2 regions of the Streptomyces sp. NPDC004065 genome follow, and region 1 is predicted to be linked to the other one. Evidence: riboswitches for the same ligand, from Rfam matches in the RefSeq annotation. Region 1 holds a riboswitch; the other holds the start of a gene.
What was found. A riboswitch is a leader RNA that binds a small molecule or an ion and turns the genes downstream of it on or off. The one in region 1 is predicted to bind glycine.
Positions count from the first base shown of each region.

Region 2: linked by a shared signal. The riboswitch ahead of gcvT (glycine cleavage system aminomethyltransferase GcvT) and the one ahead of gcvP (aminomethyl-transferring glycine dehydrogenase) in region 1 are both predicted to bind glycine.

Region 1 covers NZ_JBJDQT010000007.1:210,345-220,849, forward strand. The annotation lists gene ACI2LW_RS11605 (amino acid transporter) at 1-687, shown strand, start outside; gene ACI2LW_RS11610 (molybdopterin-binding protein) at 723-1,115, shown strand; gene gcvP (aminomethyl-transferring glycine dehydrogenase) at 1,256-4,141, opposite strand; glycine riboswitch at 4,318-4,413, opposite strand; gene ACI2LW_RS11620 (PRC-barrel domain-containing protein) at 4,527-4,904, shown strand; gene ACI2LW_RS11625 (DNA polymerase IV) at 5,097-6,776, opposite strand; gene ACI2LW_RS11630 (MerR family transcriptional regulator) at 6,914-7,597, opposite strand; gene ACI2LW_RS11635 (bifunctional nuclease family protein) at 7,782-8,255, opposite strand; gene ACI2LW_RS11640 (MerR family transcriptional regulator) at 8,328-9,065, opposite strand; gene ACI2LW_RS11645 (FHA domain-containing protein) at 9,104-10,057, opposite strand; gene ACI2LW_RS11650 (DUF881 domain-containing protein) at 10,119-10,505, opposite strand, start outside.
Region 2 covers NZ_JBJDQT010000014.1:136,672-147,176, reverse strand. The annotation lists gene ACI2LW_RS17415 (L-serine ammonia-lyase) at 1-481, opposite strand, end outside; gene glyA (serine hydroxymethyltransferase) at 637-1,914, opposite strand; gene gcvH (glycine cleavage system protein GcvH) at 1,938-2,315, opposite strand; gene gcvT (glycine cleavage system aminomethyltransferase GcvT) at 2,468-3,607, opposite strand; glycine riboswitch at 3,807-3,907, opposite strand; gene ACI2LW_RS17395 (AAA family ATPase) at 4,080-4,778, shown strand; gene ACI2LW_RS17390 (enhanced serine sensitivity protein SseB) at 5,738-6,541, shown strand; gene ACI2LW_RS17385 (enhanced serine sensitivity protein SseB C-terminal domain-containing protein) at 6,647-7,444, shown strand; gene ACI2LW_RS17380 (ABC transporter permease) at 7,930-8,928, shown strand; gene ACI2LW_RS17375 (ABC transporter substrate-binding protein) at 9,007-10,505, shown strand, end outside.

The DNA.
Region 1 (10,505 bases):
GTGACCATCGCCTCCCGCAAGGCGGGCCAGGGCAAGTGGACCGTCGCGTTCGCGGTGATCTCGGCGGTGTTCCTGTACACGACCGTCGTCAACGTCATCGAACGCCCGGACGGCGTGAAGATCGGCGCCTGCTTCATCGCCGGGATCATCCTGGTCTCGCTGCTGTCGCGGCTGGCCCGCGCCTTCGAGCTCCGCGTGACCAGCGTGACCCTCGACCCCATGGCGGAACGATTCATCAGGGACATGGCCAGCCGCAAGATCCGCTTCATCGCCAATGAACCGGGCAGCCGGGACCAGGCCGAGTACCGCGACAAGATCGAACAGATCCGCAGGGACCATGACATCCCGGACAACGAGGACTTCGTGTTCGTCGAGGTGACGGTCACCGACCCGTCCGAGTTCGAGGCCGGCCTGACGGTGCGCGGCGAGGTCCTGCACCACCGCTACCGCGTGCTCACCCTGGAGTCGTCCTCCATCCCCAACGCCCTGGCCGCGCTGCTGCTGCACGTCCGCGCCATGACCGGCTGCACACCCCACATCTACTTCGAGTGGACCGAGGGCAACCCGTTCGCCAACTTCCTGCGCTTCTTCCTGTTCGGGCAGGGCGAGGTCGCGCCGGTCACCCGCGAGGTGCTGCGCGAGGCGGAACCGGACCCGGCCAAGCGGCCCCGGGTGCACACCGCGTGACAGCATCGCCGCGCCCTGGGCCTATCGTGACCGGCATGCAGTCGTACACGATCGGCCAGGCCGCACGCCTGCTCGGCGTCAGCCCGGACACCGCACGCCGGTGGGCGGACGCCGGCCGGGTCAGCACCCACCGCGACGAGAGCGGGCGGCGCCTCATCGACGGACGGGACCTGGCCGCGTTCTCGGTCGAGCTCGCCCGCACCGGCGCCGAGGAGGCGCCCTCCCACACCTCGGTGCGCAACGCCTTCCCCGGCATCGTGACCGCCATCAAGCTCGGCGACGTCGCCGCCCAGGTCGAGATCCAGGCCGGTCCGCACCGGCTGGTCTCGCTGCTGACCCGGGAGGCCGTGGAGGAACTGGGCCTCGAGGTCGGCATGGAGGCCACCGCCCGGGTGAAGTCGACGAACGTGCACATCGACCGGGCCTAGTGCTGTGCCCGGACTGCCGTCCGGATCCGTACGGGTACGGCGTCCGGATCCGTACGGGTACGGCGTCCGGATCCGTACGGGTACGGGACGGGCCCCCGCCCGGTGTGGCGGGGGCCCGCTCGTGAGCCGGTCCGGTTCGCTCAGTCCTCGTACGCGTCCAGCGGCGGGCAGGAGCAGACGAGGTTGCGGTCGCCGAAGGCCTGGTCGATACGGCGCACCGGCGGCCAGTACTTGTCGGCGGCCTGGACCCCGCCGGGGAAGACGGCTTCCTCACGGCTGTAGGCGTGCTCCCACTCGCCGCCGAGCACCGCGGCGGTGTGCGGGGCGTTGCGCAGCGGGTTGTCCTCGGCCGGCCACTGGCCGGAGCCGACCTTCTCGATCTCGGCGCGGATGGCGATCATCGCCTCGCAGAACCGGTCCAGCTCGGCCAGGTCCTCCGACTCGGTCGGCTCGATCATCAGCGTGCCGGCCACCGGGAAGGACATGGTCGGCGCGTGGAAGCCGTAGTCGATCAGCCGCTTGGCCACGTCGTCCACGGTCACACCGGTGGACTTGGTCAGCGGGCGCAGGTCGATGATGCACTCGTGCGCGACCAGCCCGCCGGGACCGGTGTAGAGCACCGGGTAGTGCGGCTCGAGCCGCTTGGCGACGTAGTTGGCGGACAGCACGGCCACCTGGGTGGCCCGCTTGAGGCCCTCGCCGCCCATGAGGCGCACATAGGCCCAGGAGATCGGCAGGATGCCCGCCGAGCCCCAGGGCGCGGCGGAGACGGGACCGACCCCGGTCCTCGGACCGGCCTCGGGCTGCATCGGGTGGTTGGGCAGGTACGGCGCGAGGTGCGCGCGCACGGCCACCGGGCCGACGCCCGGACCGCCGCCGCCGTGCGGGATGCAGAACGTCTTGTGCAGGTTCAGGTGGGAGACGTCACCGCCGAAGTGACCGGGCTTGGCCAGGCCGACCAGGGCGTTGAGGTTGGCGCCGTCGACGTAGACCTGGCCGCCGGCCTCGTGGACCCGGGCGCAGATGTCGGCGACGTGCTCCTCGAACACACCGTGCGTGGACGGGTAGGTGATCATGAGCACGGCCAGCTCGTCGCGGTGCTTCTCGATCTTGTCCCGCAGGTCGGCGACGTCGATCTCGCCGTCCTCCGCGGTCTTCACCACGACGACCTTCATCCCGGCCATCACGGCGCTGGCGGCGTTGGTGCCGTGCGCGGAGGACGGGATCAGGCAGACGGTGCGCTGGTCGTCGCCGTTGGCGCGGTGGTATCCGCGCACCGCGAGCAGGCCGGCCAGTTCGCCCTGGGAGCCCGCGTTGGGCTGGAGGGAGACCTTGTCGTAGCCGGTGACCTCGGCGAGCCGCTCCTCCAGCTCGCGGATCAGCGTCAGATAGCCCTGCGCCTGCTCGGCGGGCGCGAAGGGGTGCAGCTGCCCGAACTCCGGCCAGGTGACCGGCTCCATCTCCGTGGTCGCGTTGAGCTTCATGGTGCACGAGCCCAGCGGGATCATGCCCCGGTCGAGCGCGTAGTCGCGGTCGGCGAGCCGGCGCAGGTAGCGCAGCATCGCCGTCTCGGAGCGGTGCTGGTGGAAGACCGGGTGGGTCAGGTAGGCGTCGGTGCGCAGCAGGGCCTCGGGCAGCGCCTCGGCGGCGGAGGCGTCCAGCGCGTCGATGTCACCGGTGACGCCGAAGGCGGACCACACGGCGCGCAGCTGGGCCCGGGCGGTGGTCTCGTCGCAGGCGATGGCCACGTGGTCGGCGTCGACGAGGTGCAGGTTGACGCCGTTCTCGCGGGCGGCGGCGACGACCTGGGCGGCGCGGCCCCGGACCTTGGCGGTCAGGGTGTCGAAGTAGGTCCCGTGCACGACCTCGACGCCGCCTGCCTTCAGGCCCTCGGCGAGGATCGTGGCGTAGCGGTGGGTGCGTCCGGCGATCGACCGCAGGCCCTCGGGGCCGTGGTAGACGGCGTACATGCCGGCCATGACGGCCAGCAGTACCTGGGCGGTGCAGATGTTGCTGGTGGCCTTCTCGCGGCGGATGTGCTGCTCGCGGGTCTGCAGGGCGAGGCGGTAGGCCCTGTTGCCGTCGGCGTCGACGGAGACGCCGACCAGACGGCCGGGCAGGCTGCGGGCGAACTTCTCCTGCACCGCCATGTAGCCGGCGTGCGGGCCGCCGAAGCCCATGGGCACGCCGAAGCGCTGGGTGGTGCCGACGGCGATGTCCGCGCCCAGCTCGCCCGGGGACTTCAGCAGGGTGAGGGCGAGCAGATCGGCGGCCACGGTCACCAGGGCGCCCAGCTCGTGGGCCTGGTCGATGACCGGCTTGAGGTCGCGTACGGCACCGGAGGCGCCCGGGTACTGCAGCAGCACGCCGTTGATCTCGCGCTCGGCGATCTCGGCGGGAATGCCGTCGCTGAGGTCGGCGACGACGACCTCGACACCGGTCGGCTCGGCACGCGTCTCGATGACGGCGACGGTCTGCGGCAGCGCGTCCGCGTCGACCAGGAACAGGCCCTTCTTGTTCTTGCCCATGCGCCGGGACAGCGCCATCGCCTCGGCGGCGGCCGTGCCTTCGTCGAGCAGCGAGGCGCCGGAGGTCGGCAGGCCGGTGAGGTCGGCGACCATGGTCTGGAAGTTCAGCAGGGCCTCGAGGCGGCCCTGGGAGATCTCCGGCTGGTAGGGCGTGTAGGCCGTGTACCAGGCCGGGTTCTCCATGACGTTGCGCAGGATCACCGGCGGGGTGAACGTGCCGTAGTAGCCGAGGCCGATCATGGAGCTGAGGACCTGGTTGCGGTCGGCGAGGGAGCGCAGTTCGGCCAGCACCTCGGCCTCGGTCCGCGCGCCGGGCAGGTCGAGCGCGTCGGCGTTCTTGATCACGTCCGGCACCGCGGCCGCGGTGAGCTCGTCCAGCGAGCCGTAGCCGACCTGCGCGAGCATCTTGGCCCGGGCCTCGTGGTCGGGGCCGATGTGGCGCTGTTCGAAGGGAACGCCCTGTTCGAGTTCGGAGAGCGGGATGCGCTGGGCGGTCATTGCGGAGGCCTCCTGGTCTGACACGACCTTCGAGGGACACCACGGCACGGGTGCCCCGACGGCCTCCCCCTCTGTCATCTCGACCTGAGAGCTTCACCGGGCCGCCCGCGGGGCTCCCGGCTTTCACCGTCGGTGAGAGCGGCGTCCCTCGACACCCCTCTGCTTTCCAGAGTGACCTCACCCGTGCGGTACGTGGGCCTGAGAGATTCCGGGGAGGATTTGCTCCTTCGGCGCCTCCGGTCGCCGCCGGAGGACTCTCCCGCACAGGGTCAGCAGCCAGTGCCAGCGTACCAGCGGGTGGGGCGCACGGGCCTTCGAGTGGCCGCTCGGCCCAATGTGCTCTTTTGTAGTGCTTACGGATGAGTTGCGACCAAGTGGAGGGACCGTGCAGACCGAGATCGATCCGCGCAACCTGATCGGCCGCAAGGCGTTCGACCGCAATGGCAACAAGATCGGCACGGTCGACGAGGTGTACCTCGACGACGCGACGGGCGTGCCCGAGTGGGCGGCCATACGCACCGGCCTGTTCTCGCGGGACGCCTTCGTCCCCCTGGAGCCCAGCGAACTGGTCGACGGCGCGCTGCGTGTCCCCTTCGACCGCGTCCTGATCAAGGACGCCCCCGACTTCGGCGTCGGCCGCCATCTCTCCCCCGAGCAGGAACTGCAGCTCTACCACCACTACGGTCTCGACGTGGCCTCTCCTCCCGGGCTCGTGGACCGCGATTTCGGCAAACTGGCGGGCTCGGGCACGGAGGAGACCTGAGAGCACCCCCCCCGGCGGCGTAATCCCCGCCGCCGGAACATCCGCCGTCCGTGCTCACGGTGGGTTCCCCGCCCCTTCCCCGCGCGGCCGCGGTCCCCGGCCGCCGAGGCGCGGCAGCCGGGGGCCGTGGCCGGCTCTCCGCGCGCCGTTGCGGCCACCGGGCCGGTGGCCGCAACGGCGGGCGCGGCCGGTTCACCCTCCCGGACCCGCCGCGGTCCCCGCGGTGGAGGCGCTGCCCCCGCCGGGGACGCGTTCCCCGGCGGGGGTGGCGTCGACGGCCGGCCCGGGGTCCCCGGCGGATGCGCCGTCCCCGGCCGACGCGTCTCTCGCAGCCGACGTGCCCTTCTCGGCCGACGCGTCTCTCGCAGCCGACGTGCTCCGCGCGGCCGGCGCGCCGTTCTCGGCGGGCGCGCCCGTCGCAGGCGACGGCCCGCCCGCGGCCTCGAAGCCCGAGGTCCCGAAGACCCCGGACGTGAAGTCCGGGGACCCGAAGTCCGCGGCGGGCACGCACTGGGGCGTCCCGGGTCTTCGGGGCACCAGGGGCAGCGGGTCCGCGGGCTCCAGACCGGGATCGTCCGTCCGGAACGTCCGCACGCGTCCCGGCTCCGAGTCGGGCGTCTCGAACCGGACGGTGACCCGGCCCAGACCGCTGCCCTGCACCCATCCGTGGCCGTACTCGCTGTGGCGCACGTCGTGACCGGCCGGCCAGCGCCGCTCCACGGGCGCGGCCTCCTCCGCCCGGGCGTCCGGCGGCTCCTCGGCGACCGCCTCGCTCTCCGCCGCGCTCGCCGCCCGCGCCCCCGCGGCCTGGGCGAACAGGTCCTCCTGGGTGTAGTCGGCCAGGCCGCTCACCCCCACACCGAGCAGTCGCACCCCGCCCGTGGTGTCGACCGAGTCCAGCAGCCGGGCCGCCGCCTCCCGCACCACCGCCGGGTCGTCGGTGGGCCCGCGCAGCGTCTCCGACCGGGTCAGCGTGGAGAAGTCGTACCGCCGCACCTTCAGCACGATGGTCCGGCCCGACAGCCCGGCCCCGCGCAGCCGCCGCACACACCGGTCGGCCAGCCGCTGCACCTCCAGGCCCACCCGCACCCGGTCGTGGATGTCCACGTCGTAGGTGTCCTCGACCGACACCGACTTGGCCTCGCGCTCGGCGACCACGGGCCGCTCGTCGCGCGCCAGCGCCATCGCGTACAGCGCGTGCCCGTGGGCCTTGCCCAGCAGCCGGACGAGTTCGTCCTCGCCGGCCTCGGCGATCTCGTCCACGGTGTGGATGCCGGCCCGTCGCAGATGGTCGCCCGTGGCCGGTCCCACGCCCGGCAGGGTCCGCACGGACATGGGGCCGAGCAGGGCCCGCTCGCTCCCCGGCTCGATCAGCACCAGTCCGTCCGGCTTGGCCTGCTCCGAGGCGATCTTCGCCAGCATCTTGGAGGCGGCCAGGCCCACCGAACCGGTCAGCCCCGTGACGGCCCGGATGTCGGCGCGCAGCTTCGTACCGGCGAGCCGGGCCGAGTCCGCGTCCCAGGCCACTCCCCCGGCCTCCAGGTCCACGAACGCCTCGTCCAGGCTGAGCGGCTCCACCAGCGGCGACAGCGCCCGGAGCAGCTCCATCACCTGGTCGCTGATGGAGCGGTAGAAGGCGAAGCGCGGCACGAGGTACGCGGCGTTCGGCGCGAGCCGCCGCGCCTGGGCCATCGGCATCGCGGAGTGCACCCCGAAGACCCGTGCCTCGTACGACGCGGTGGCGACCACTCCGCGCGGTCCGAGGCCGCCCACCACCACGGCCTTCCCGCGCAGGCTCGGCTTGGACGCCTGCTCCGCCGAGGCGAAGAAGGCGTCCATGTCGAGATGCAGGATCGTGGGCGCGGTTCGCACATCTACGATGCTGCACCACACCACTGACAACGGCCCCGTCGGGCGCCGCGCCGGCGAGTGAGGCCTTGGGGCAAACCGCCCGGTCCCGGTCTCAGACCGACCGGTCGCGGTTTCGGACCGTCCGGGTCGCGGTCTTCTCAGACCGCCCGGTTGCGGCGCCGGGCCAGTTCGTCACCGGGGTTGTGTCCCACCAGGGTCTCCCCGGTGTCGACGCGCTCGCCGTGCAGCTGGGACAGGGCGTTCTCCACGTCCCGCCGGACCACGCCGACCGCGATGCCGAAGACGCCCTGACCGCCCTGGAGAAGGGCCAGCACCTCGTCGGGCGAGGTGCACTCGTAGACCGTGGCGCCGTCGCTCATCAGCGTCACCCGCTCCAGATCACCGAAGCCGCGCTCACGCAGGTGCTGGACCGCGGTACGGATGTTCTGCAGCGACACCCCGGTGTCGAGGAAGCGCTTGACGATCTTCAGCACGACCACGTCGCGGAAGCTGTAGAGGCGCTGCGTGCCGGAGCCGTGGGCGGGCCGCACGCTCGGCTCCACGAGGCCGGTGCGAGCCCAGTAGTCCAGTTGCCGGTAAGTGATGCCGGCCGCCGCGCAGGCCGTGGGGCCCCGGTAGCCGATCTGCTCGGACGCCATGGACGTCGCCCCTCCGCCGCTCGGCACGGCCGTCGGTCGTTGCGGAGCACGGTCGGCGGCGCTGCCGTGCGGGAGAAAACCCCTGCCCGGGAGGGACCGAGAGCTCGGAGGAGGGTACGGACCGCTTCCCCCGACACCGCGTCCGGGGGCACCCCCAGCCGTACCGTCGCCGCTGCTTCCCACGCCGACCTCCGTCCTTGACCTGCCTCCTCGACGGTAGGCAGTCACCACGGGTGCGTCAACGATCGCCACACTCGCCACGCCGAGTGATAATCACCCTAAGAGTGGTTTCCCGTATCCCGTCGCGGGGAAAGGCTAGCCGAATGCGCTTGCTGCCGGCCGCGGGACGTTCGCCGCGAGGCCCGGATCACTGGCTGCTGGTGCCGAAGTCCTCCGGTGAGATCTGGTCGAGGAACTCGCGGAACTTCTCCACCTCGTCCTCCTGTTCGTCGGGGATGGCGATGCCGGCGTCGTCGAGCACCGTGTCACTGCCGTAGATCGGCGTGCCGGTGCGCAGGGCCAGCGCTATGGCATCGGAGGGACGGGCGCTCACCTCGACGCCGCTGGCGAAGACCAGCTCCGCGTAGAAGACGCCCTCACGCAGATCCGTGATGCGCACTTCGGTGAGCTCCTGGCCGACGGCCTCCAGCACGTCCTTGAACAGGTCGTGGGTCAGCGGCCGTGCGGGGGCCATGCCCTGCTGGGCGAAGGCGATGGCCGTGGCCTCCCCCGGTCCGATCCAGATGGGGAGGTAGCGGTCGCCTCCCACTTCACGCAGGAGCACGATCGGCTGGTTGGAGGGCATTTCGACCCGGACACCTACGACATCGAGCTCGTTCACACAGCAACCCTAGGCCGTGCCCGGGACGTTTGGGTAGTCGGGCCGGAAACGGGGGAGCGATCCGGCCGCCCCTCAGGGCAGGCGCACCCCCAGCGCCGTCTGCACCAGCGCCGCGTGCAGCCGGACGGTGAGCGCCGCCAGCTCTTTGGTACGGGCCTCGGCATGTGCCCTGGTCTGCGGGTTGCGGTGGCGCTTGAGCGGGGCCACCACCTGGTCGACGAGGCCGGCCTCCCGGTCCGCGGCGGCCTTCATCACCCGCAGGTGGCGGGGCTCGATGCCGAAGCGCCCCAGTTCGGAGACGAGGGCCGCCACGGTCGCCGCCTCGGCGTCGTAGGCGCCGTCCTCCAGGGGAGTGATCAGCCCGTAGGACTCCCACTCCGCCAGGGTGGCGTCCTCTATTCCGGCGGCGGCGAGCAGCTCGGACCGGCAGATCCGGGCGGCCGTGGGCGCCTCGGACGGCGCCGGCGCCGGCTCGCCGTCCCGCGGCCGGCCGAGCACGGGCAGCTGGACGGCCTCGCCCCGCTCCACCGCGTCCAGGTGCTCGCGGATGACCTTGAGCGGCAGATAGTGGTCGCGCTGCATGCGCAGCACGCGGGCGAGGCGCTCGACGTCCTGCGGGCTGAACTTGCGGTATCCCGAGGGTGTGCGCCGCGGCTCGACCAGCCCCTCCGACTCCAGGAACCGGATCTTGGAGATGGTGACCTCGGGGAACTCGTCGCGCAGCTCGTTCAGCACCGCGCCGATGCTCATCAGCCCACGGTCCGTGGCGGCGGTGCCGTGCCCGGCACCACCGCTCGGTCGTTGCAGCATGGACCTTCCTCGGGTCACCCCGGACGTCCCGGGGAGAGTCAGATGCCCTGCCGGCTCGAGTAGAAGACCAGCCGGTACTTGCCGATCTGCACCTCGTCGCCGTTGGACAGCGCGACCTCGTCGATCCGCTCCCGGTTGACGTAGGTGCCGTTCAGGCTGCCGACGTCGGCCACCGTGAACGAACCGTCCGGGCGGCGCCGGAACTCCACGTGCCGGCGCGAGACCGTCACGTCGTCCAGGAAGATGTCGCTCTGCGGGTGGCGGCCGGCCGTGGTGAGGTCGCCGTCCAGCAGGAAGCGGCTGCCGGAGTTCGGCCCGCGGCGCACCACCAGCAGCGCCGAGCCGAGCGGCAGCGCGTCGACCGCCGCCTGGGCCTCCGGGGACAGCATCGGCGTCTGCCCGGTGGCCTCGGCGTCGTACGCCTCGAGACCGGAGATGGAGATCGTGGACGTCGTCTCCGACGGGCGCTCGGGAACCGCGCCGCCGCGCAGCGGCGCACCACAGTTGGAGCAGAAGCGGCTGTTCTCCGCGTTGCGGTTACCGCACCTCGTACAGACCAGAGCCGACATGGACGGATCCTCCTGCCGCGGCTGCCCCGCCGGGGCATTGGACGCGTACGGGCCGGTGGCAAACCCTCCACCCGTACCTGAGGTTGACGGTTGCCCGAAACCTATGCCGCCCGACTGGGCAGGGTCAACAGACGGCGCGCCCTGACCACCGGAAATGTCACCGCCCGGACCGGGTACCTGGTCCCGGAACAGCGGGCGCTGACCCTCCGCGTCGGGCTGTGCACGATGGCGGGCGGTCGCGTTCTCGCCGCCCTCTCGCGCGCTCTTGCCGAACAACTTCGCAAACAACTTCACGGGCGATTCCCCTTGACCGAAACAGACCCGCCCGTGGGGCAGGACGAACCCTGACTGCGTACACCGGTCGACCCGGACATCTTCACAACGTCCGTATCCACCAGACAGTTTCCACCACGCACCACCCAATCGGTGCGCCGACCCCCCGCAACCTCATGCCCCTGCCGGACTGCCGCCATGCACCCCCGGTTCACTGGGAGGACGACCGAGCGTAGTCAGGCCGCTTCGCCGCCCGCAAGGCATCCACGACGATCTTGTCCGATCGTTCGACGGTCACGGTGGCCTGCTCCTTCTCCAGGGTCTGCACCACGCCTCCAGGGATGTTCAGCGCCGGCTCGAGGTCCTGCGGCTTGCCGATGACCTTGAAACGATAGGGCGCTTCGATCTTGTTCCCGTCGACGTCCACGCTCTTGCCCGAGTCCGTCAGGTAGGTTCCGGCGACCACCCTGACCCCGTTCACCTGGATCGCCTCCGCGCCGGCCGCGCGCAGTTCCTGTATCGCGTCGAGCAGCATGTCCGCCCGGACCGTCCCCTTCGTGTCCTCGATCGTCACCGTGATGCCGGGTCCCTGTGCCGC
Region 2 (10,505 bases), on a different contig from region 1:
CGCCCACCGCGTCCTCGTCCACCACGAAGCCGCCGCCCACCGAGTAGTACGTCTTGGTCAGCAGCTCGGCGCCCGAGGCGTCGTACGCCCACAGGGTCATCCCGTTGGCGTGGTAGGGCAGCGCCTTGCGGCGGTGCAGCACCATGTCGTCGTCGAAGGAGAACGCGATCTCGTGCTCGCCGAGCAGCCGGAGCCGGCCGGACTCCTTGATCCGCTCCACCCGCTCGTCCGCCGTCTCCACGTCCACCGTGCGGGGCGAGTCGCCCTCCAGGCCGAGCAGCACCGCCTTGGGGGTGCCGTGGCCGTGGCCCGTCGCGCCGAGGGAGCCGTACAGCTCCGCGCGCAGCGACACGGCGTGCTCCAGCAGTCCCTCGCCGCGCAGCCGGCGGGCGAACATCCGGGCCGCGCGCATCGGGCCGACCGTGTGGGAGCTGGACGGGCCGATGCCGATCGAGAACAGGTCGAAGACCGAGATGGCCACGGGAACTCCTCAGTACGGGTGGTGCGGGAGGTGGTGCGCGGGGTGCCGGGGGTGGCGGCGGGAGCCGGGGCACCGCGCACGGACGGGTTCTCCGGCCGTGCGCGGTGCTTTCCGGATGCGGGTGCGGATGCGGGTGCGGATGCGGGTGCGGTGACTTACTTGTTCAGACCCGGGTACAGCGGGTGCTTGCCGGCCAGGGCCGCGACCCTGTCCCTCAGGGCCCGCGCCTCGGCCTCCCCGAAGGGGGCGGGCGCCTTCAGCGTCTCCGCGATGACGTCCGCGACCTCGGCGAAGTCCTCGGCGGTGAAGCCGCGGGTCGCCAGGGCCGGGGTGCCGATCCTCAGGCCGGAGGTGACCATCGGCGGGCGCGGGTCGTTCGGGACCGCGTTGCGGTTGACCGTGATCCCGACCTCGTGCAGCCGGTCCTCGGCCTGCCGGCCGTCCAGCTCGGAGTCGCGCAGGTCCACCAGGACCAGGTGCACGTCCGTGCCGCCGGTCAGCACGTCGACGCCGGCCGCCTTGGCGTCGTCCCGCGTCAGGCGCTCGGCCACGATGCGGGCGCCCTCCAGGGTACGACGCTGGCGCTCCTTGAAGTCCTCGCTCGCCGCGACCTTGAAGGAGACCGCCTTGGCGGCGATCACATGCTCCAGCGGGCCGCCCTGCTGACCGGGGAAGACCGCGGAGTTGATCTTCTTGGCCAGCTCGGCGGTGGACAGGATGACCCCGCCGCGCGGCCCGCCCAGCGTCTTGTGGGTGGTCGTGGTGACCACATGGGCGTGCGGCACCGGGTTGGGGTGCAGGCCCGCGGCCACCAGGCCGGCGAAGTGCGCCATGTCGACCATCAGGTACGCGCCGACCTCGTCGGCGATCCGGCGGAACGCGGCGAAGTCCAGCTGCCGCGGGTACGCCGACCAGCCGGCCACGATCAGCCTGGGCCGGGACTCCTTCGCCAGCTTCTCCACCTCGGCCATGTCGACCAGGCCGTCCTCGCCCACGTGGTAGGCGACGACGTCGTAGAGCTTGCCGGAGAAGTTGATCCGCATGCCGTGGGTCAGGTGCCCGCCGTGCGCGAGGTCCAGGCCCATGATCGTGTCGCCGGGCTGCAGCAGCGCGAACATCGCGGCCGCGTTGGCCTGGGCGCCCGAGTGCGGCTGGACGTTGGCGTGCTCGGCGCCGAACAGCGCCTTGATCCGGTCGACGGCGATCCGCTCGACCACGTCGACGTGCTCGCAGCCGCCGTAGTAGCGCCGGCCCGGGTAGCCCTCGGCGTACTTGTTGGTGAGGACCGAGCCCTGCGCCTCCATGACCGCGACCGGGGCGAAGTTCTCCGAGGCGATCATCTCGAGGGTGGACTGCTGGCGGTGCAGCTCGGCGTCGACCGCGGCGGCGACGTCCGGGTCGAGTTCGTGCAGCGGGGTGTTCAGAACGCTCATCTGCTCAGTCATCGTCGCGCTGCTCAGCCCGCCGTCTCGGCGGCGTACTCGTCGGCGGAAAGGAGGTCGGCGGGCTCCTCCGAGACGCGCACCTTGAACAGCCAGCCGCCCTCGAAGGGCGCGGAGTTCACCAGCGACGGGTCGTTCACCACGTCCTCGTTGATCTCCGTGACCTCACCGCTGACCGGGGAGTACAGGTCGGACACCGACTTCGTCGACTCCAGCTCGCCGCAGGTCTCGCCCGCGGTCACCGTGTCGCCGACCTCGGGGAGCTGGGCGTAGACGACGTCGCCGAGCGCGTTGGCCGCGAACTCGGTGATGCCGACCGTCGCCACGCCGTCCTCGGCGGGCGACAGCCACTCGTGCTCCTTGCTGTAGCGCAGCTGCTGGGGGTTGCTCATGGCCTGGATTCTCCTGTACGCGGGGGGTGCTGATGGATGGGGACCTGCGAAGGGCGTGCGGGACCGGACACGGCGGGCCGGTTCCCGGCGCGGGCGCGGCACGCGTGTGCCCGCGTGCGCCCCGCCCTCACGCCCTGCTGCTCACGACGGTGTCACTTCCGCCGCTTGTAGAAGGGCAGCGCCACGACCTCGTACGGCTCGTGGCTGCCCCGGATGTCCACGCCCACGCCCGGGGTGCCCGGAGCGGCGTGGGCGGCGTCGACGTACGCCATGGCGATCGGCTTGCCCAGGGTGGGGGAGGGGGCGCCGGAGGTGACCTCGCCGATCACCTCGCCGTCCGCGACGACGGCGTACCCCGCGCGGGGGACGCGGCGGCCCTGGGCGACCAGGCCGACCAGCACCCGCGGCGGGCTGGCGGCGGCACGCTCGGCGGCGGCGGCCAGCGCCTCGCGCCCCACGAAGTCGCCCTCCTTGTCGAACTTCACCACCCGGCCCAGACCCGCGTCGAACGGGGTCAGCGCGGTCGTCAGCTCGTGCCCGTACAGCGGCATGCCCGCCTCCAGGCGCAGCGTGTCGCGGCAGGACAGCCCGCACGGGACCAGCCCCACGCCCTCGCCGGCGTCGGTCAGCGCCCGCCACAGCTTCTCGGCGTCGGCCGGGGCGACGAACAGCTCGAAGCCGTCCTCGCCGGTGTAGCCGGTGCGCGCGATCAGCGCGGGCACGCCCGCGACCGTGCCCGGCAGGCCGGCGTAGTACTTCAGCCCGTCCAGGTCGGCGTCGGTCAGGGACTTGAGGATGCCCGGCGACTCGGGGCCCTGGACGGCGATCAGCGCGTAGGCGTCACGGTCGTCGCGGACCTCGGCGTCGAAGCCGGCCGCCCGCTCGGTGAGCGCGTCGAGCACCACCTGGGCGTTGGCGGCGTTGGCGACGACCATGTACTCGGTCTCGGCCAGCCGGTAGACGATCAGGTCGTCGAGGATGCCGCCGTCGGCCCGGCAGATCATGGTGTAGCGGGCGCGCCCGACGCCGACGGAGCCGATGTTGCCCACCAGGGCGTGGTCCAGCAGGGCGGCGGCCGCCGGGCCGGTGACCGTGATCTCGCCCATGTGGGACAGGTCGAACAGGCCCGCCCTGGTGCGCACGGCCAGGTGCTCGTCGCGCTCGGAGCCGTAGCGCAGGGGCATGTCCCAGCCGGCGAAGTCGGTCATCGTCGCCCCCAGCGAGCGGTGCAGCGCGTCGAGCGCGGTGCGGCGCGGCTGCGGGGACGGCTGCGGCGATTCGGTACTGCTCATCGGTCGGTCTCCAAGGCGATGGGGTCCCCGCGCGCGGTCCGGTCCGGGCCGGGCGCGGGGGAGGACGAGGAGGGATCTCGTGTCCTCCCCATCTGTCATCGGAACCTGAGAGGTTCGCCCTGACCCGCCGGCGGGCGGACGGTCACGGCTTGCACCTTGGGTGGAGCCACTGCGGCAGCGGCCCGCTTTTCAGATGTGCCTCGCCCACGCGGTAATGGTGCCTGAGAGATTCAAGGGAGGGACTTGCTCCTTCGGCGCCCCAGCGAGACGGACGGCTGGGGACTCTCCCGCGCGGATTCAAGCGGCCGGTATGCAGTTGACGCCGACATCATTGCACGCCCGGGGCGCCCTCGGCAGGGCCGCCTTTGTAACCGGCCTGTGGCCGTACGCGCACGAAAAGAGGGAAGACCTCGCATTACCTTCTCTTTGCACTCGACGGGGAGGTGCACTGCCACCACCCCAGGGGAGGACGATGACGGTGAACAGGACCGCGGCCTGCGCCACGACCCCAGCCCTCGCACTGCCGGAGCAGGCTCTCGGCCTGCCCCCGCGCCCCGGGGCGCCCGCCCGCGAGCGCGGCGGCGGGCGGCCCGCCCCGGTCGTCCGCGACCTGCGCGGCCGGCCGGCCGGCCACGGCCCGCGCGCGCTGCTCTTCGGCCCGCGCGACGTGGTCGTGATCACGGGGCTGCCCGGCAGCGGCAAGTCGACCCTGATGCGGCGCGCGGTCCCCGGCACCCGGATCGACTCCCAGGACATGCGCGAGCGCTGGGACGCCCGGCTGGCGCACCGCCTCCCGTACGCCGTGTACCGCCCGCTGGTCCGCCTCGCCCACTACGCCGGTCTGCGCCGGGCCCTGCGCACCGGAGAGGGCCTGGTGGTCCACGACTGCGGCACCCAGACCTGGGTCCGGTCCTGGCTGGCCCGCGCCGCCCGCCGCCGCGGCGGCACCCTGCACCTGCTCCTGCTGGACGTCGCCCCCGGCACCGCGCTGGCCGGCCAGCGCGCACGCGGCCGGGGCGTCTCCCGCTACGCCTTCCTGCGCCACCGCAGGGCCACCGCCCGCCTGCTGCGCTCGGCCGAACAGGGCGACCTCCCGGCGGGCTGCGCCTCGGCCACCCTGCTGGACCGCGCCGCGGCGGCCACCCTGCACCGCATCGGCTTCACGGGGTGAGGCGAGGCGCGCGAGTGGGGGCGCCGGTGCGCGTGCGGCCTCTGGCGTGACCGCGACCGCCGGCGCGACAGGCATCGCGGGTGCGGCCGGGACCCCCGGTGCGGCCGGGGTCGCGGGTGCCGGTGCGACTGCCGGCGCGACCGGGATCGCTGGCGCGACCGGGGTCGCGACCGGGACTCCCGGTGCCAGTGTGACCTCTTGCGTGCCCGCGGTCGCCGCCGTGCCCGCGACCGCCGCCGTGCCCGCGACCGCTGGCGCGGCTGGGGCCGCCGACGCGACGGTGGCTGGGACTGCCGGTGCGGCCGTGGCCGTGACCGGGGCCGCCGGTGCGAGCGAGGCTGCCGGTGCCGCCGGGGTCGCGACCGGGACTCCCGGTGCCAGTGTGACCTCTTGCGTGCCCGCGACCGCCGCCGTGCCCGCGACCGCTGGCGCGGCTGGGGCCGCCGACGAGACGGTGGATGGGACCGCTGGTGCGGTCGGGGCCGCCGACGCGAGCGAGGCCGCCGGTGCGGCCGGGACCCCCGGTGCGGTCGGGGTCGCGGCCGGGACTGCCGGTGCGAGTGCGCCCTCTGCCGTGACCGTGACCTCTGGCGCGCCCGCGACCGCGAGCGCCGACGCGGCCCCGCGGCCCGCCCGCGGCAGGCAGGCGGGCGCACGCGGCAGGCGGGCGGGCTGGCGTGCGGGGCCGGCGTCGTCGGCGCCCGGACCTGCCGGTGTGCCGTACCCGTGGGGAACGCGCCGGGCGGGCGGGCGTGCGGGGCCGGTGTCGTCGGTGCCCGGGCCCGCCGGTGTGCCGTACCCGTGGGGAACGCGGCGGGCGGGCTGGCGTGTGGGGCCGGTGTCGTCGGTGCCCGGGCCCGCCGGTGTGCCGTGCCCGGGCGGAACGCGCCGGGCGGGTGCCCCGGCGGGAACCGTTAGCCTTTCGGGCACAGCAGTGGTTCTCGGCAGGCGGTAGGCAGATGGACTTCCCGGCGGGCTTCTCCGCGGATTTCTCCTCGGACTTCCCGGCACAGGCGCACCCCCACCCCCACGGCGGGTGGCCCGGCAACGAGCTCGAGGAGGTGCTGTCGGCGTCCCTGGGCGTCCCGGCGGCCGGCGGCCGGATCGTCGAGGTGCTCGGCCGCAGCTTCCTGTGGGTGCCCCTGCCCAACGGCGGCGGCCCCGGCACCGGTCCGCTCGACCTGCCCACCATGGAGATCGACGGCCAGGCGTACGTGCCGGTGTTCAGCTCCGAGGAGCAGCTCCGCCGGGTCGCCGGTTCCCACATGGCGTACACCGTCGCGCCCGCCGTCGAGTTCGCGCGCGGACTGCCCGCGCAGGTCGGGCTCGCGATCAACCCCGAGGGCGTGGTCGGCGTCCCGCTGCCCCCCGCGGCCGTGGCCGACCTGTGCCGGGCGGGCCGCACCGTGCTGGACGGCCCCGCGACCGGCGGCCGGGTCCGCCTGTTCGAGCCCGACTGGCAGGACGACCCGGTGGACTTCCTCTCCGCCGCCTCCGAGGAGTTCGCCGCGACGGGCGTGGTGCGCACCGCCCGCCGCTGCCTGGCCGCGGTCGAGACGGCCGACCCGGTGATGTTCGTCGGCGTCGAACTGTCCCAGTGGGAGGGCGACCTGCGGGTCCGCCCCCTGGACGCCCTGGGCCGGGCCCTGGCCAGGGTGCCGGTGGCCTGGCCGGTGAACCTGGTCCTGCTGGACGTGACCGACGACCCGGTGGCCGAGTGGATGAGGGAGCGCGTGCGGCCGTTCTACCAGTACGGCCCCTGAGGCGCCGAAGTGGCGTGAAACCTGACCCCGTACCGGGCGGCCGGGCGGCTTTAAGCTAGAGCCCGGCTCGGCGAAACGTTGGTTGCACGAAGGGGCGGTACAAAGGTGAGCGCGAGCGGCACGGCCGCGGCCGGGCACGTGGAGCAGATGCTGCGCCAGGTGACGCCCGGCCGCTACGACGCCTACGAGGCGCTGCTGCGCGCCCTCGCGGCCCCGTCCTCCGGCCAGGTCTGGATGCTGCTGTGGCACGGCCAGTCCGGGGCGCCGGACGCCCAGTACGGCCACATGGAGGTCGACGGCCACAGCTACGCGCCCTGCGTCACCTCCGCCCAGGAGCTGTCGGCCAGTGGCTGGAACCGTTCGTTCGAGGTGGTGGACGGCCTCGAGGTGGCCCGCGCCCTCTACCCCGACCGCTACGGCCTGTGGCTCAACCCGCACGCGCCGGGCGGCGGCGTCGGCATCCCCTGGCTGGACCTGCGGCGCATCGCCACCGGCCTGGACCGCCAGCCCGCCGGCCCGCTGCGGCTGTCCGAACCGGCCATCGAGATCCCGCACTTCTACGCCCTGCTCGCCCAGAACGCCCACCGCACCCCGGCGGTCCGCTCACTGCGCCGCGCCTGGGTGCAGCCCGCGCTGGGGGCGCCGTACCTCGCCATCGGCCTGGAGGTGTACGACACCTCGCCGCCCGCCGTCGACTCGGTGCGGGCGATGATGCGGCAGTCCGTCGGCGCCGTCCCCGACGGCCTGCCGGTGTCGACGGTCGCGATGTCCGACGAGCACGACCCGGTGGCGATGTGGCTGCGCGTCAACTCCCGCCCCTTCTACGACCGCGAGGCCCACGCGGCCCCCGCCGGCCTGCCGGCGGCCGGCTACGGGTACCCGCCGGCGGGCGGCGGCTACTGAACGGCGGGCGGCTGCTCGGCTGTCGGCGGCCGTCCGGCCGCCGCCCGCCGAGCAGCCGCTCCGGCAGGACCGCGCGGCGCGCCGTCCGGCCGCCCCTTCACATCCGCCACATGCTGCACGCGCCCCTCACACTTCTGCGCGCGTAGACACAGATGATTCGCACCGATTGGCGGCACAATCACCCTTGTGTCCCAACTGCCCCGTGTCCGAGGGGCGTTACCCACTGTTCGGATAACGGAATCCCCTGAACTGCATCACGGTTGCGCATACTTTCGTCTTCTGGGCTGGCGAGTGATCGCGAGCGCGTTGAAGACTCGCATCTCAGACGCGAGGCCATCGATCCTGTGATCGAACCAATCGAAGGATCCGCTGGACAGTCGAGCCGCACCCATCAGCGGCCGCCGCCGCGCAGCAGGTAAGCGAACCAAGCCGTCCACAGCGGCGGACAAAGGCCGGTCACCACCGGCGAGAGGGGTCAGGTCACTGTGACCGCACCGATCGAGACCACCGGGGCGGAAGCCGGAGCGCAGCCGGAGGCCGTGCTCGCCGGGGCCAAGAGGAGCCAGATCGAAGGGCGTTCACTCACCCAAATCGCCTGGACCCGCTTCAAGAGGGACAAGGTGGCCGTGGCGGGTGGCGTCGTGGTCGTCCTGCTGGTTCTCATGGCTGTCCTCGCCAAGCCGATCGAGTGGGCCTTCGGGCTCGACCCGGACAAGTTCCACCAGGACCTGATCGACCCCGCCCTACTTGCTCCCAAGGGCGGCTGGGGCGGCATGAGCTGGTCCCACCCGCTGGGCATCGAGCCGCAGTACGGGCGCGACATGCTGGCCCGCATCATCGACGGCTCCTGGGTCTCGCTGCTGGTCGCCGGCGGCGCGACGCTGCTGTCGGTCGTGATCGGCACGGTGCTCGGCGTCGTCGCCGGCTACTACGGCGGCTGGGTGGACAGTCTCATCAGCAAGCTGATGGACACCTTCCTGGCCTTCCCGCTCCTGCTGTTCGCCATCGCCATCTCGGCCTCGGTGCAGGACGGCTTCTTCGGCCTGGACGGACTGCCGCTGCGCATCTGCGTGCTGATCTTCGTGATCGGCTTCTTCAGCTGGCCGTACATCGGCCGCATCGTGCGGGCCCAGACGATGAGCCTGCGCAAGCGGGAGTTCATCGAGGCCGCGCAGAGTCTCGGAGCCCGGGGCCCCTACGTCCTCTTCCGGGAACTGCTCCCCAACCTCGTCGCGCCGATCCTCGTCTACTCGACGCTGATCATCCCGACGAACATTCTCTTCGAGGCCGCGCTGAGCTTCCTCGGAGTCGGCATCGCTCCGCCGCAGGCCTCCTGGGGCGGAATGCTCAGCAACGCCGTGGATCTCTACACAGCGGATCCGCAGTTCATGTTCGTGCCCGGACTGGCGATCTTCATCACCGTCCTGGCCTTCAACCTGCTGGGTGACGGGCTGCGTGACGCCCTCGACCCTCGCAGCAAGTGATCCATCGACAGATCCATCCATAGAGGGGGCTTTCCTCACGTGAAGACGAGAAGGGTTACCGCGGCCGTTGCGTCGGTCATGGTGCTCTCGCTGGGCGCCGCTGCGTGCGGCGGCGGGGGCGGCAGCGACAAGGGCTCCGGTGGTAGCGGAAAGAAGGACGCGGCGCTGGACTCCATCGTCAACGCGTCGAGCAAGAAGGGGGGCACGGTCCGTCTGGAGGACTCCGACGTGCCCGACTCCCTGGACCCGGGCAACACGTACTACGGCTTCGTGCAGAACTTCTCGCGGCTGTACGCGCGTACGCTCGTGACGTTCAAGCCGGCCGCGGGCAAGGACGGCCTCACGGTCGTTCCCGACCTCGCCGAGTCCCTGGGCAAGCCCAGCGACGGCGCCAAGACGTGGACGTACAAGCTGCGTGAGGGCGTGAAGTTCCAGGACGGCACCCCGGTGACGTCCAAGGACATCAAGTACGCGATCGAGCGCTCCAACTTCGCGCCCGAGGCCCTCTCCAACGGCCCGACCTACTTCAAGAGCTACCTGGTCGGCGGCGACAAGTACAAGGGCCCGTACAAGGACAAGTCGCCCGAGGGCCTGAAGTCGATCGAGACCCCGGACGACCGGACGATCGTCTTCAAGCTGAACCAGCCGTTCGCCGACTTCGACTACCTGGCGACCTTCTCCCAGACGGCCCCCGTGCCGCAGGCGAAGGACGACGGCGCCAAGTACGTCCAGCACATCGTGTCCTCCGGCCCGTACCAGTTCCAGTCGTACGAGGAGGGCCGCAGCGCCGTCCTGGTCCGCAACAAGAACTGGGACGCCAAGACGGACCCGGTGCGCAAGGCGCTGCCGGACCGCATCGAGGTCAAGTTCAAGGTCAACCCGGTCACGATCGACAACAACCTGCTGGCCGACAAGATCACGGGTGACATCGCGGGCACCGGCGTGCAGCCGCAGACCCAGCCGAAGGTGCTGAGCGGCAAGTACGCCAAGCAGACGGACAACTCCTACGCGGGCGCCACGTCGTACATCGCGCTGAACGTCAACGTGAAGCCGTTCGACAACATCCACTGCCGCAAGGCCGTGCAGTGGGCGATCGACAAGAAGTCGGTGCTCGACGCCATCGGCGGCACCCCGAAGGGCGACGTGGCCAGCACGCTGCTGCCGCCGTCGGTCAACGGCTACACCAAGTTCGACACCTACGCGACCCCGGGCAACAAGGGCGACGTGGCCAAGGCCAAGGAAGAGCTCAAGGCGTGCGGCAAGCCGAACGGCTTCGCCACCACGCTGACGGCCCGTTCCGACCGTCCCGCCGAGGTGGCGCAGGCCACCGCGATCCAGAACTCGCTGAAGGCCGCCGGCATCACCGTCGACATCAAGCAGTTCCCCTCCGGCAAGTACTTCTCCAACTTCGCCGGTGTCCCGAGCTACGTCCACGAGCACAAGCTGGGCATGCTGTCCATGGCGTGGGGTGCCGACTGGCCGACCGGCTACGGCTTCCTGGACCAGATCATCAACGGTGCGGCCATCAAGCCGTCGGGTGGCAACAACCTGATGGAGCTGAACGACCCGAAGATCAA